One region of the Kitasatospora sp. NPDC101108 genome, then DNA from elsewhere that is predicted to be linked to it. Evidence: predicted binding sites of a transcription regulator. Region 1 holds the regulator's gene; each other region holds the start of a gene.

Region 1 (3,275 bases):
GGAAGGCCGACCAGGGGAGTGAGCGTCGGCGGGGCGTTGGATATGGGCTGCTCTTTGGAGTGGTGCTGCTGGTGAACGACTCGGCATTTGACGGTACATTGGCAAGGTGTGGTGTCCTGCCGGACCATCGGGAGCGAACTGATCGTCCATCGCGGGGCAGTGTCACGTCCAGGGTTGGCCTGTGTCATCTGTATGCCTGGCAGGGAGATGACGCACACTCCGGAGACGGGGGGCGGGTGACAGCCTCCCTCTCGTGCGGCACTATGTGAGCCGTTATCCTGCTTGCCAGTTCTGGTGGAGATTCTCGATCGAGAGAGAGTGGAGGCGTGACTGACATGCGCCGATTTGTCCGTAAAGTTGTGATTTCCTTGGCGGTTGCCACGGCTGTGCTCGGCGTCTGCTCTCTCGCGAACGCTGCTTGCTCTCACGATGTGACCACCGTTAAGGCGGCCGTGACTGTCGCGGACGACCTCTCCTGGCAGTGAGTCCGGTCGGGCGAGGGCCTGACGGCACGCCAGGGCGGCGGAGTATTCGCTGACCGGCCGAAACCGACGGGGACGTCAGTCGGCAGGCTCCTGCGTCTTTCGGCCCAGCACGTATCCGAGCTGAAATAGCGAGTCGACTTTGTAGTCGTCTCGCATTTCGGCTATGTGCCGTGCCAGTGTTCGCTCGCTTATGCCCAGGCGGCGTGCGATGACGCGGTGATTGGTCCCTTCGAGCATCTGGTCAATGATCGTCTGGCGCAGACGGGACACCACCTGCTGTGGAACCGTACGGGCGCCATCGAACTCCAGTGCCCGACTCCAGCACCGCTCGAACACTTCCTCGACGAGGTAGTCGATGACTGCCGGGTCGTATATGAAGGCCGCGAGGCTCATGTCATCGACGATGGGGATCACGGCAACGCGTCGATCCATCACCAGGAGCCGCGTGTAGGGCTCGTCCAGGGTTCGGTACTGGCCGCCGGCCCGGGCGAGTGTGGCCACATAGTCCCTGGTCGGCTGGTGGTAGCGGGTGCTGGCGTGGTAGATCGTCCGCATCTTCGTACCGCTCCGCAGGGTTTGCAGGTCCTGCTCGATCATTCCCGAGAGAATCTCCGGGAGACGAGGGCCCCCGGGCTGGAGCGCCAGGGCTTCCTCCATGCCGGAATCTCTGAAGTGCTGCACCCGCTGGCGAATGAGGGCCTTTCCCTGGACGTGCTCGATGGAGCCCCCGGGCTGCTTCGGGGCGTGAAATTCCCGGGCGAGCTCCTGCAGTTCCGAAGGCAGGGATACGGCTCGGGACAGCAGATCCAGTGCTTGACGCTGCCATGAATTACTGAGAATTGTCGAAAGCTGGGACGGATCGGCGGCTATGAAAGTGGTCGGATCATCACTGTCGGGCACGAGGAGGCCAATCCTCACCAGCTCTTCCCGCGCGGAATCATCCTGCGCGGCATTCGGCCCGGTCGGCAGACTGCCGTCTCCTCGGATGACGGTGAGATATAGCTCTCTGGCCGCTGCTGAGAGGACGGTCGAGCCAGCGGCAAGGGGCTGTTCTCGTTCACTCATCCGCGACTCCTCGCCGTTACCGTGATACCTGTGTCCCGTCAGCGCTGCTGCTGGATGACGTTTCAGCATGCCAGATCCGCTCAGCCCTCCGGAGAGGGAATGTGACCGCACTCTCTCACCACACGCCAGCCGCCGGCACCCCCCGAACAGGAGGGAGCCGGCGGCTGGCGGGGGTGGGCAGTGCCTCGGGTCAGCGCTTGGGGCGCCAGACGACGAGGGCGCTGGACTGGGGCGTGGGGGGCTGGTAGGGGACGAGGTCGCGGCGGTAGGAGGCGTGGACGGCGGCCTCGCGCTGCTGGAGGGCGGCGGCGGCGCTTTCGAGCGAGTCGACCAGTTCGGTGATGCGGGCCTGGAGGGCGGCGACCTGGTTCTCCAGCTCGATGATCCGCTTGATGCCGGCCAGGTTGATGCCCTCGTCCTGGGAGAGCCGCTGGACCTCGCGCAGTTGCTGGATGTCGCGGGCGGAGTAGCGGCGGCCGCGGCCGGCGGTGCGGTCGGGGCTGACCAGGCCGAGGCGGTCGTACTGGCGCAGGGTCTGCGGGTGGAGGCCGGAGAGCTCGGCGGCGACCGAGATGACGTACACCGGGGTTTCCTCGGTGAGCACGTACTGCGGCGGGGCGGCCGAGCGCCGGGTGCGGCGGGGGCCGTTGCCGGGCAGGCCCTCGCCGAGCCCGGGGCCGATCGGGCCGCCGGCGTCCATCGGGTTGGTCGGGTTCATCGGGTTCGGGGACATCTGGTCGTCACGCTCCCTTCGCCGCCCGGAAGAGGGCGGCTCGCGGGTCGTCGGAGGCGGTGGCCTCGCGGTACTGCTCCAGGGCGTTCAGCGCGTCGCCGGTGACGTGCTGGGGCACCACGACCTCGACGGTGACGAGGAGGTCGCCGCGGGTGCCGTCCTTGCGGGTGGCGCCCTTGCCGCGGGCGCGCATGGTGAGACCGTTGGCGCTGCCCGGGGGCAGCTTGAGCTTGACGGCGGGGCCGTTGAGCGTGGGCACCTCGATGGTGGCGCCGAGGGTCGCCTCGGGGAAGGTGACCGGGACGGTCACGGTGAGGTTGTCGCCCTTGCGCCCGAAGACCGGGTGGGGGTCGACGTGCACGGTGACGTAGAGGTCGCCGGGCTGGCCGCCGCGTTCGCCCTGGGCGCCCTTGCCCTTGAGCCGGATCCGCTGGTCGGCCTGGACGCCGGCGGGGATGCGGACCTGCATGGTGCGGGCCGAGCTGGCCCGGCCGCTGCCGTGGCAGTCGGGGCACGGGTCGTCGACGATCATGCCCCGGCCGCGGCAGTCCTTGCAGGGCTCGGAGAGCGCGAAGGCGCCCTGGCCGCGGCTGACGGTGCCGGAGCCGACACAGGTCGGGCAGACCCGCGGGGTGGTGCCGGACTTGGCGCCGGTGCCGTTGCAGTGGCGGCAGGGGGCCTGGCTGGTCATCCGCAGGGGAACGGTGGCGCCGTCCACCGCCTCCTCGAAGGAGAGCGTCACCTCGGTCTCGACGTCCGCGCCGCGCCGGGGCTGGGCCTGCCGGGCGCCGCCGCGGCTGAAGAGGCCGCCGAAGACGTCGCCGAGCCCGCCACCGCCGCTGCCGCCCTGGCTGCCGCTGAAGAGGTCGCCGAAGTCGAAGCTGTAGCTGCCGGTGCCGGGGCCGCCGGTGCGGAAGCCGCCGTTGGCGAAGAGGCTGCGGGCCTCGTCGTACTCCTTGCGGCGCTTGTCGTCGGAGAGGACGTCGTACGCC
Region 2 (3,275 bases), on a different contig from region 1:
TGGCGGGGCTCCGCTCGTAGTCTTGTTCCGTCGTGGACTGTGCCGGGTCCGCCGTCCCGTCGCGCGCCCGGGAGATTCGGTGCGGACGGATGGTCTCCCGTCCACTTCTCCCACGCACTCCGCAGCGTACGGACAGCGGATGCTTTCCGGCAGGTGGACCGGACGTTTCCGGCCCGTGGGCCGGCTGTCCGGCCGCCCGTGGGCCCACCGCTTGAGTGGGCACGGGCCGATACCTTACCCGGCGAATTTTCTGTGCGTAACGGTACGTATGCAGTCCAGTTGACACCAAGTGGCCGGTCAGAGGCCCTACTGACGCGTTAATGGGAAGAAGGTCTGGACCAATGCCGGGAATCCGGCGGCTCCCCGCGTCGACGGTCTTCACGGGCTTTTCTCAGGTACCTCTCAGAACCTCGACGTACCGTGGTCACGACAACGCCCCGCCGGGCGGAAACCGGCGCACCCGCCGGTACGTTGGGCAGCTGCGAGCACCGGTGTCGGCGGGCGTGGAGCGGAGGCGGCATGGCGGGACTGCGGCGGGAGGCCGTCCGGAGCGCGCCCGCGGGGGTGCCGTACGGAATGCTCCGGCACGGCCTGCGCACCGGCGTCTTCGAATGGCTGCTGGAACGCGTGCCGACACCCCGGCGCACTCCCTTCACCCTCGGATATCTCGCCGCGGTGGGGGCCACCACGACCTTCGCCGGGCTCGCCGATCCGGAACTCGTCCAGCGTTTGCAGGAGGCCTCCAGTTCGGACGGCCACAACCTGCTCCAGCACCCGCTGCGGGCCCTTGTGCTCAGCGGGTTCTGGGTGGCCGGCGAGGTGTGGATGCCCTACCTGTGGGCCTTCGCCTTCACCCTGGCGCCGCTGGAGCGCAGGGTCGGCACCGGCCGGGCCGCGGCGGTGTTCGCGATCGGGCACGTGGCGGCCACCCTGCTCTCCCAGGGCGTGGTGATCGCCGCGGTGGAGACCGGGCGGATGGCCCCCGGGGCGATGGACCACCTGGACATCGGGGTCAGCTACGGCGTGCTCGCCTGCCTGGGCGCGGTGGCCGGGCTGCTGCCCTGGCGCGGGCGGGTGCCGGCGCTGGGCGGCGTCGGGCTGATGATCGCCCAGCAGATCGCCACCGAGCGGGACGTGGTCACGGCCGTGGGGCACCCGGCGGCGGTGCTCACCGGAGTGGTGCTGTCGCGCTGGCTGCGGCGGATCGAGCGGCGCCCGCCGCGGCCGCGCACCCGGTCGGCGCAGGCTCCGGCGGTCGGCTCGGCCGCCTCCTCGGCCGCCTCCTCGGCCGCCGCGGCGGTGCGGGCCGGCGCCCGCCCGTCCACCGCGCGCTGACGCCCCGGCCCTCTTTGGTCGCCCTTTCCCCGTCCTTTTGACGGCGCCTCCTCCCGGCCGTTCCGGCGACACGGTGTTCGCTCGCGGCGAACAAAGTGTCGGGAACATCCGGGACCCGTGAAGCCTTAGTCAGGTCGACTCAAGTTCACTGACTGGGGAGAGATCATGGCATCGACGTCCACACCGCTCACCCTGCCCGTGCTGCCCCTCGACGACGAGGTCGTGCTCCCGGGCATGGTCGTTCCGCTGGACCTGAAGGACACCGAGGTGCGTGCCGCCGTCGAGGCCGCCCGCGCCGCGGCCGCCGGCTCCGGCAAGCCCCAGGTCCTGCTGGTCCCGCGGGTGGACGGCTCGTACGCGGCGGTCGGCACGCTGGCCACGGTGGAGCAGGTCGGCCGGCTCGCGGACGGGGACCCTGCGGCCCTGGTGCGCGCCGTGCGCCGGGTCCGGATCGGGGCCGGCACCACCGGCCCCGGCGCCGCCCTCTGGGTGGAGACCACGCCGTTCCGGGAGTCCTCCGTCGGCATGCCGGTGGCCGGGCGCGCCGCCGAGCTGGTCAAGGAGTACAAGGCGCTGTCCACCCAGTGGCTGCGCAAGCGCGGCGCCTGGCAGATCGTCGACCGGGTAGCGCAGATCGAGGGCGTCGGCGAGCTCGCCGACAACATCGGCTACGCGCCCTTCGCCACCGCCGAGCAGAAGCTCAAGGTGCTGCTGGAGGCCGACCAGGTCGCCCGCCTGGAGTACGCGCTCACCCTGCTGCGCGACCACCTCGCCGAGGAGGAGGTCAACGACACCATCCGCAAGGACGTCGAGGAGGGCGTGGCCAAGCAGCAGAAGGAGTTCCTGCTCCGCCGCCAGCTGGAGGCCGTCCGCAAGGAGCTGGCCGAGCTGAACGGCGACCCGGCCGACGAGGAGGGCGACTACCGCGCCCGGGTCGAGGCCGCCGACCTCCCGGAGAAGGTACGGGAGGCCGCGCTCAAGGAGGTCGACAAGCTGGAGCGCTCCTCCGACCAGTCGCCCGAGGGCTCCTGGATCCGTACCTGGCTGGACACCGTCCTGGAGCTGCCCTGGAACGAGCGCACCGAGGACGCGTACGACATCGCCGGCGCCCGCGCCGTGCTCGACGCCGACCACGCCGGCCTCGCCGACGTGAAGGAGCGGATCGTCGAGTACCTGGCCGTCCGCAAGCGCCGGGCCGACCAGGGGCTCGGTCTGGTCGGCGGCCGCCGCGGCGGCGCGGTGCTCGCCCTGGTCGGCCCGCCCGGCGTGGGCAAGACCTCGCTCGGCGAGAGCGTGGCCCGCGCCATGGGCCGCAAGTTCGTCCGGGTCGCGCTCGGCGGCGTCCGGGACGAGGCGGAGATCCGCGGCCACCGGCGCACCTACGTCGGCGCGCTGCCCGGCCGCCTGGTGCGGGCGATCAAGGAGGCCGGCTCGATGAACCCGGTCGTCCTGCTCGACGAGATCGACAAGGTCGGCTCCGACTACCGGGGCGACCCGGCCGCCGCCCTGCTGGAGGTGCTGGACCCGGCCCAGAACCACACCTTCCGGGACCACTACCTGGAGGTCGAGCTCGACCTCTCCGACGTCGTCTTCCTCGCCACCGCCAACGTGCTGGAGGCCATTCCCGAGCCGCTGCTCGACCGGATGGAGCTGGTCCGGCTCGACGGCTACACCGAGGACGAGAAGGTCGTCATCGCCCGCGACCACCTGCTCCCGCGCCAGCTGGAGAAGGCCGGCCTCGGCGACGGCCAGGTCAGCGTGGACGAGGAGGCGCTGCGCCGGCTCGCCGGGGAGTACACCCGCGAGGCGGGCGTGCGCACCCTGGAGCGCTCGATCGCCCGGGTGCTGCGCAAGATCGCCGCACAGGCCGAGCTGGGCGAGCGCGAGCTGCCCGCCGCGGTCCGCGCGGAGGACCTGCGCGCCCTGATCGGCCGACCGCA
Region 3 (3,275 bases), on a different contig from region 1:
TCAACGGCCTGCGTCTGCTCCGCGAGACCGCCTGGACCAGGGCCCGGGCCGAGGGCGGCCGGTAGCGGCCCGGCAGGAAGAGCACCTCACCGGGGCCGCCGCCCCGGTCCTGGCCGGCGCCGACGGGGCCGGCCAGGACTCACACCTCCGGTCAGCCGTGCCCTGATGCGCGGGCACCGTGCGGCTGAGCATGGCCGGCGGCGGTGAGCAGCGGCGCGCCGTGGCGTTCGGGCCGGTGGCCGGCAACGACGGCTTGGCGTGGCGTGCCGTCGGGGCCGGGCGCGGCGGGAATCGGCCGGCGGGCGGTGAGGCGGCCCACCCAGTGCCGTCCGCAGGCGGGACAGGGCAGCGCCCCGGCCGGGGTGTAGGGGGAGTCGATGGGGTTGCCGTCACGGGAGAAGTACTCCCAGGTGTTTCCGGCGGCGTCGCGGTACTGCTGGACGTCGTAGTCGACGCTCCACTGGTGCCAGCAGTGGCCACAGGTGAATTCCACGCGTTCCAGCGCCATTTCCGTGATCATCGCATCGTCACCTCTTCGGCCGGTTCCACCGGGCGGTTGTGGGTGCGGGCACATGTTCGCGGCGAAGGTTCCCGCCCTCTCCGTCCGTATACCTCGGTGCGGGGCGTTGACGCAATCGGCCGGGAGCTCCGCGCCTGGCGACCGGCGGCCGCCCACGTCGTTCATTCGGCGACGGAAGTGTTTGTCATCGGATGGATGACGTGTTAGAACGGATGCAGGTGAAGCGCACTGGCACCCATCGATCAGTGGAGGTGTTCACGATGCTGATGCGCACCGACCCGTTCCGCGAGCTGGACCGGCTGACCCAGCAGTTCTTCGGAGGTACCGGCACCTGGTCGCGTCCGGCCCCGATGCCGCTGGACGCGTACCGCACCGACGACGAGTACGTGATCTCCTTCGACCTGCCGGGTGTGGACCCGGAGGCGATCGACATCGACGTCGAACGGAACATGCTGACCGTCAAGGCCGAGCGCCGTCCGCGCCACAACGGCGAGGGCGTGAAGTGGGAGCTGTCCGAGCGACCGCTCGGGGTCTTCTCCCGCCAGGTCATGCTCTCCGACACCCTCGACCCGGAGGGGATCAGCGCCGACTACGAGGCGGGCGTGCTGACCCTGAAGATCCCGGTCGCCGAGAAGGCCAAGCCCCGCAAGATCGCCATCAGCCACAGCGGCGGCCGCAAGCAGATCCAGGCCTGACGCGTTCACGGACCGCGGGCCCGGGCGCTCCGCCCGGGCCCGCGGTCATGCCGACCGGTGCGGCCACACTTGACATCAGCCGACTCAAGTTTTATGCCTCGATACAAGGCATGTGTCTCCGCAAGGGACGTCCGGAAGGAGGACGGAGATGGCACGCGCAGTCGGTATCGACCTGGGAACGACGAACTCGGTGGTGTCCGTACTGGAGGCCGGCGAGCCCACGGTGATCCCCAACGCCGAGGGAGCGCGCACCACGCCGTCGGTGGTGGCGTTCGGCAAGGGCGGCGAGGTGCTGGTCGGGGAGATCGCCAAGCGCCAGGCGGTCACCAACGTGGACCGCACCGCCCGTTCCGTGAAGCGGCACATGGGCGAGGCCTCGTGGCGCTTCCCGGAGAAGGGTGACGTGGACGGCAAGCGGTACACCGCGCAGGAGATCTCCGCGCGGGTGCTGCAGAAGCTGAAGCGCGATGCCGAGGCGTACCTCGGTGAGGAGGTCACCGACGCGGTGATCACCGTGCCCGCGTACTTCAACGACGCGCAGCGCACGGCGACGAAGGAGGCCGGTGAGATAGCCGGGCTCAAGGTGCTGCGGATCGTCAACGAGCCGACCGCGGCGGCGCTGGCGTACGGGCTGGACAAGGAGAGCGACCAGACGGTGCTGGTCTTCGACCTCGGCGGCGGGACCTTCGACGTCTCGCTGCTGGACATCGGCGAGGGCGTGGTCGAGGTGAAGGCCACCTCCGGCGACACCCACCTCGGCGGTGACGACTGGGACCAGCGGATCGTCGACCACCTGGTCCAGCAGTTCAGGAACGGCTACGGCATCGACCTGTCGAAGGACAAGATGGCCGCGCAGCGGCTCCGGGAGGCGGCGGAGAAGGCGAAGATCGAACTGTCCGCGGCGAGCGAGACGACGATCAACCTGCCCTACGTCACCGCCTCGCCCGAGGGGGCGCTGCACCTGGAGGAGACGCTCACCCGCGCCCAGTTCCAGCAGCTCACCGCCGACCTGCTGCAGCGGTGCAAGGAGCCGTTCCAGCAGGCGGTCAAGGACGCGGGGATCAAGGTCTCCGACATCGACCACGTGATCCTGGTCGGCGGCTCCACCCGGATGCCCGCCGTCACCGACCTGGTGAAGGAGCTGACCGGCAAGGAGCCGCACAAGGGCGTCAACCCGGACGAGGTCGTCGCCGTGGGCGCGGCCCTGCAGGCCGGCGTGCTCCGCGGCGAGGTCAAGGACGTCCTGTTGCTGGACGTCACCCCGCTCTCGCTCGGCATCGAGACCAAGGGCGGCATCATGACCAGGCTCATCGAGCGGAACACCACGATCCCCACGCGCCGGTCCGAGATCTTCACCACCGCGGAGGACAACCAGCCCGCGGTCACCGTGCAGGTCTTCCAGGGCGAGCGCGAGATCGCCGCGTACAACAAGAAGCTCGGCATGTTCGAGCTGCCGGTCGCCCCGGCCCCGCGCGGCCTGCCGCAGATCGAGGTCGCCTTCGACATCGACGCCAACGGCATCATGCACGTCACCGCGAAGGACCTCGCCACCGGCAAGGAACAGAAGATGACGGTCACCGGCGGCTCGTCCCTGCCCAAGCAGGACATCGACCGCATGGTCCGCGAGGCCGAGCAGCACGCCGAGGAGGACCGCCGGCGCAAGGAGGCCGCCGAGACCCGTAACCAGGCCGAACAGCTCGCCTACTCGACCGAGAAGGTCCTCACCGACAACCAGGACAAAATCCCCGCGGACGTGCGGGGCGACGTCGAGGGCGCGATCGCGGAGCTGCGCGACAAGCTCAAGGGCGAGGACACCACGGCGATCCGCACGGCCGCCGACCACCTCAACCAGGTCGGCCAGCGACTCGGCCAGGCCCTCTACGCGCAGCAGCCCGGCGCGCAGGCGACGTCCGGCCCCGCGGGCCCGCAGGCACCGCAGGAAGAGGAGGAGGTGGTCGACGCCGAGATCGTCGACGACGACCGGAGCGGCCGAAGCGCCGCCTGAGCGCACCCGGCGGGCGCGTCCGTCGGACGCGCCCGCCGACGGCGGACAGCGCCCG

The links. The regulator HspR, encoded in region 1, represses chaperone genes until heat shock. The targets are predictions, from matches to a motif close to TTGAGNNNNNNNNNCTCAA.
Region 2: a site for HspR is predicted at 1,460-1,478, ahead of lon (endopeptidase La). Genes of this name have one in related genera too.
Region 3: a site for HspR is predicted at 1,285-1,303, ahead of dnaK (molecular chaperone DnaK). Genes of this name have one in related genera too.

What each region holds. Positions count from the first base shown of each region.
Region 1 is NZ_JBVJLM010000008.1:20,623-23,897, reverse strand. Features, by position in the region: gene ACZ6Z8_RS18945 (hypothetical protein) at 561-1,550, opposite strand; gene ACZ6Z8_RS18940 (heat shock protein transcriptional repressor HspR) at 1,741-2,250, opposite strand; gene dnaJ (molecular chaperone DnaJ) at 2,291-3,275, opposite strand, start outside.
Region 2 is NZ_JBVJLM010000003.1:86,146-89,420, reverse strand. Features, by position in the region: gene ACZ6Z8_RS08740 (rhomboid-like protein) at 520-1,335, shown strand; gene lon (endopeptidase La) at 1,501-3,275, shown strand, end outside.
Region 3 is NZ_JBVJLM010000001.1:693,876-697,150, forward strand. Features, by position in the region: gene ACZ6Z8_RS03080 (heavy metal translocating P-type ATPase) at 1-65, shown strand, start outside; gene ACZ6Z8_RS03085 (hypothetical protein) at 152-520, opposite strand; gene ACZ6Z8_RS03090 (Hsp20/alpha crystallin family protein) at 781-1,215, shown strand; gene dnaK (molecular chaperone DnaK) at 1,364-3,220, shown strand.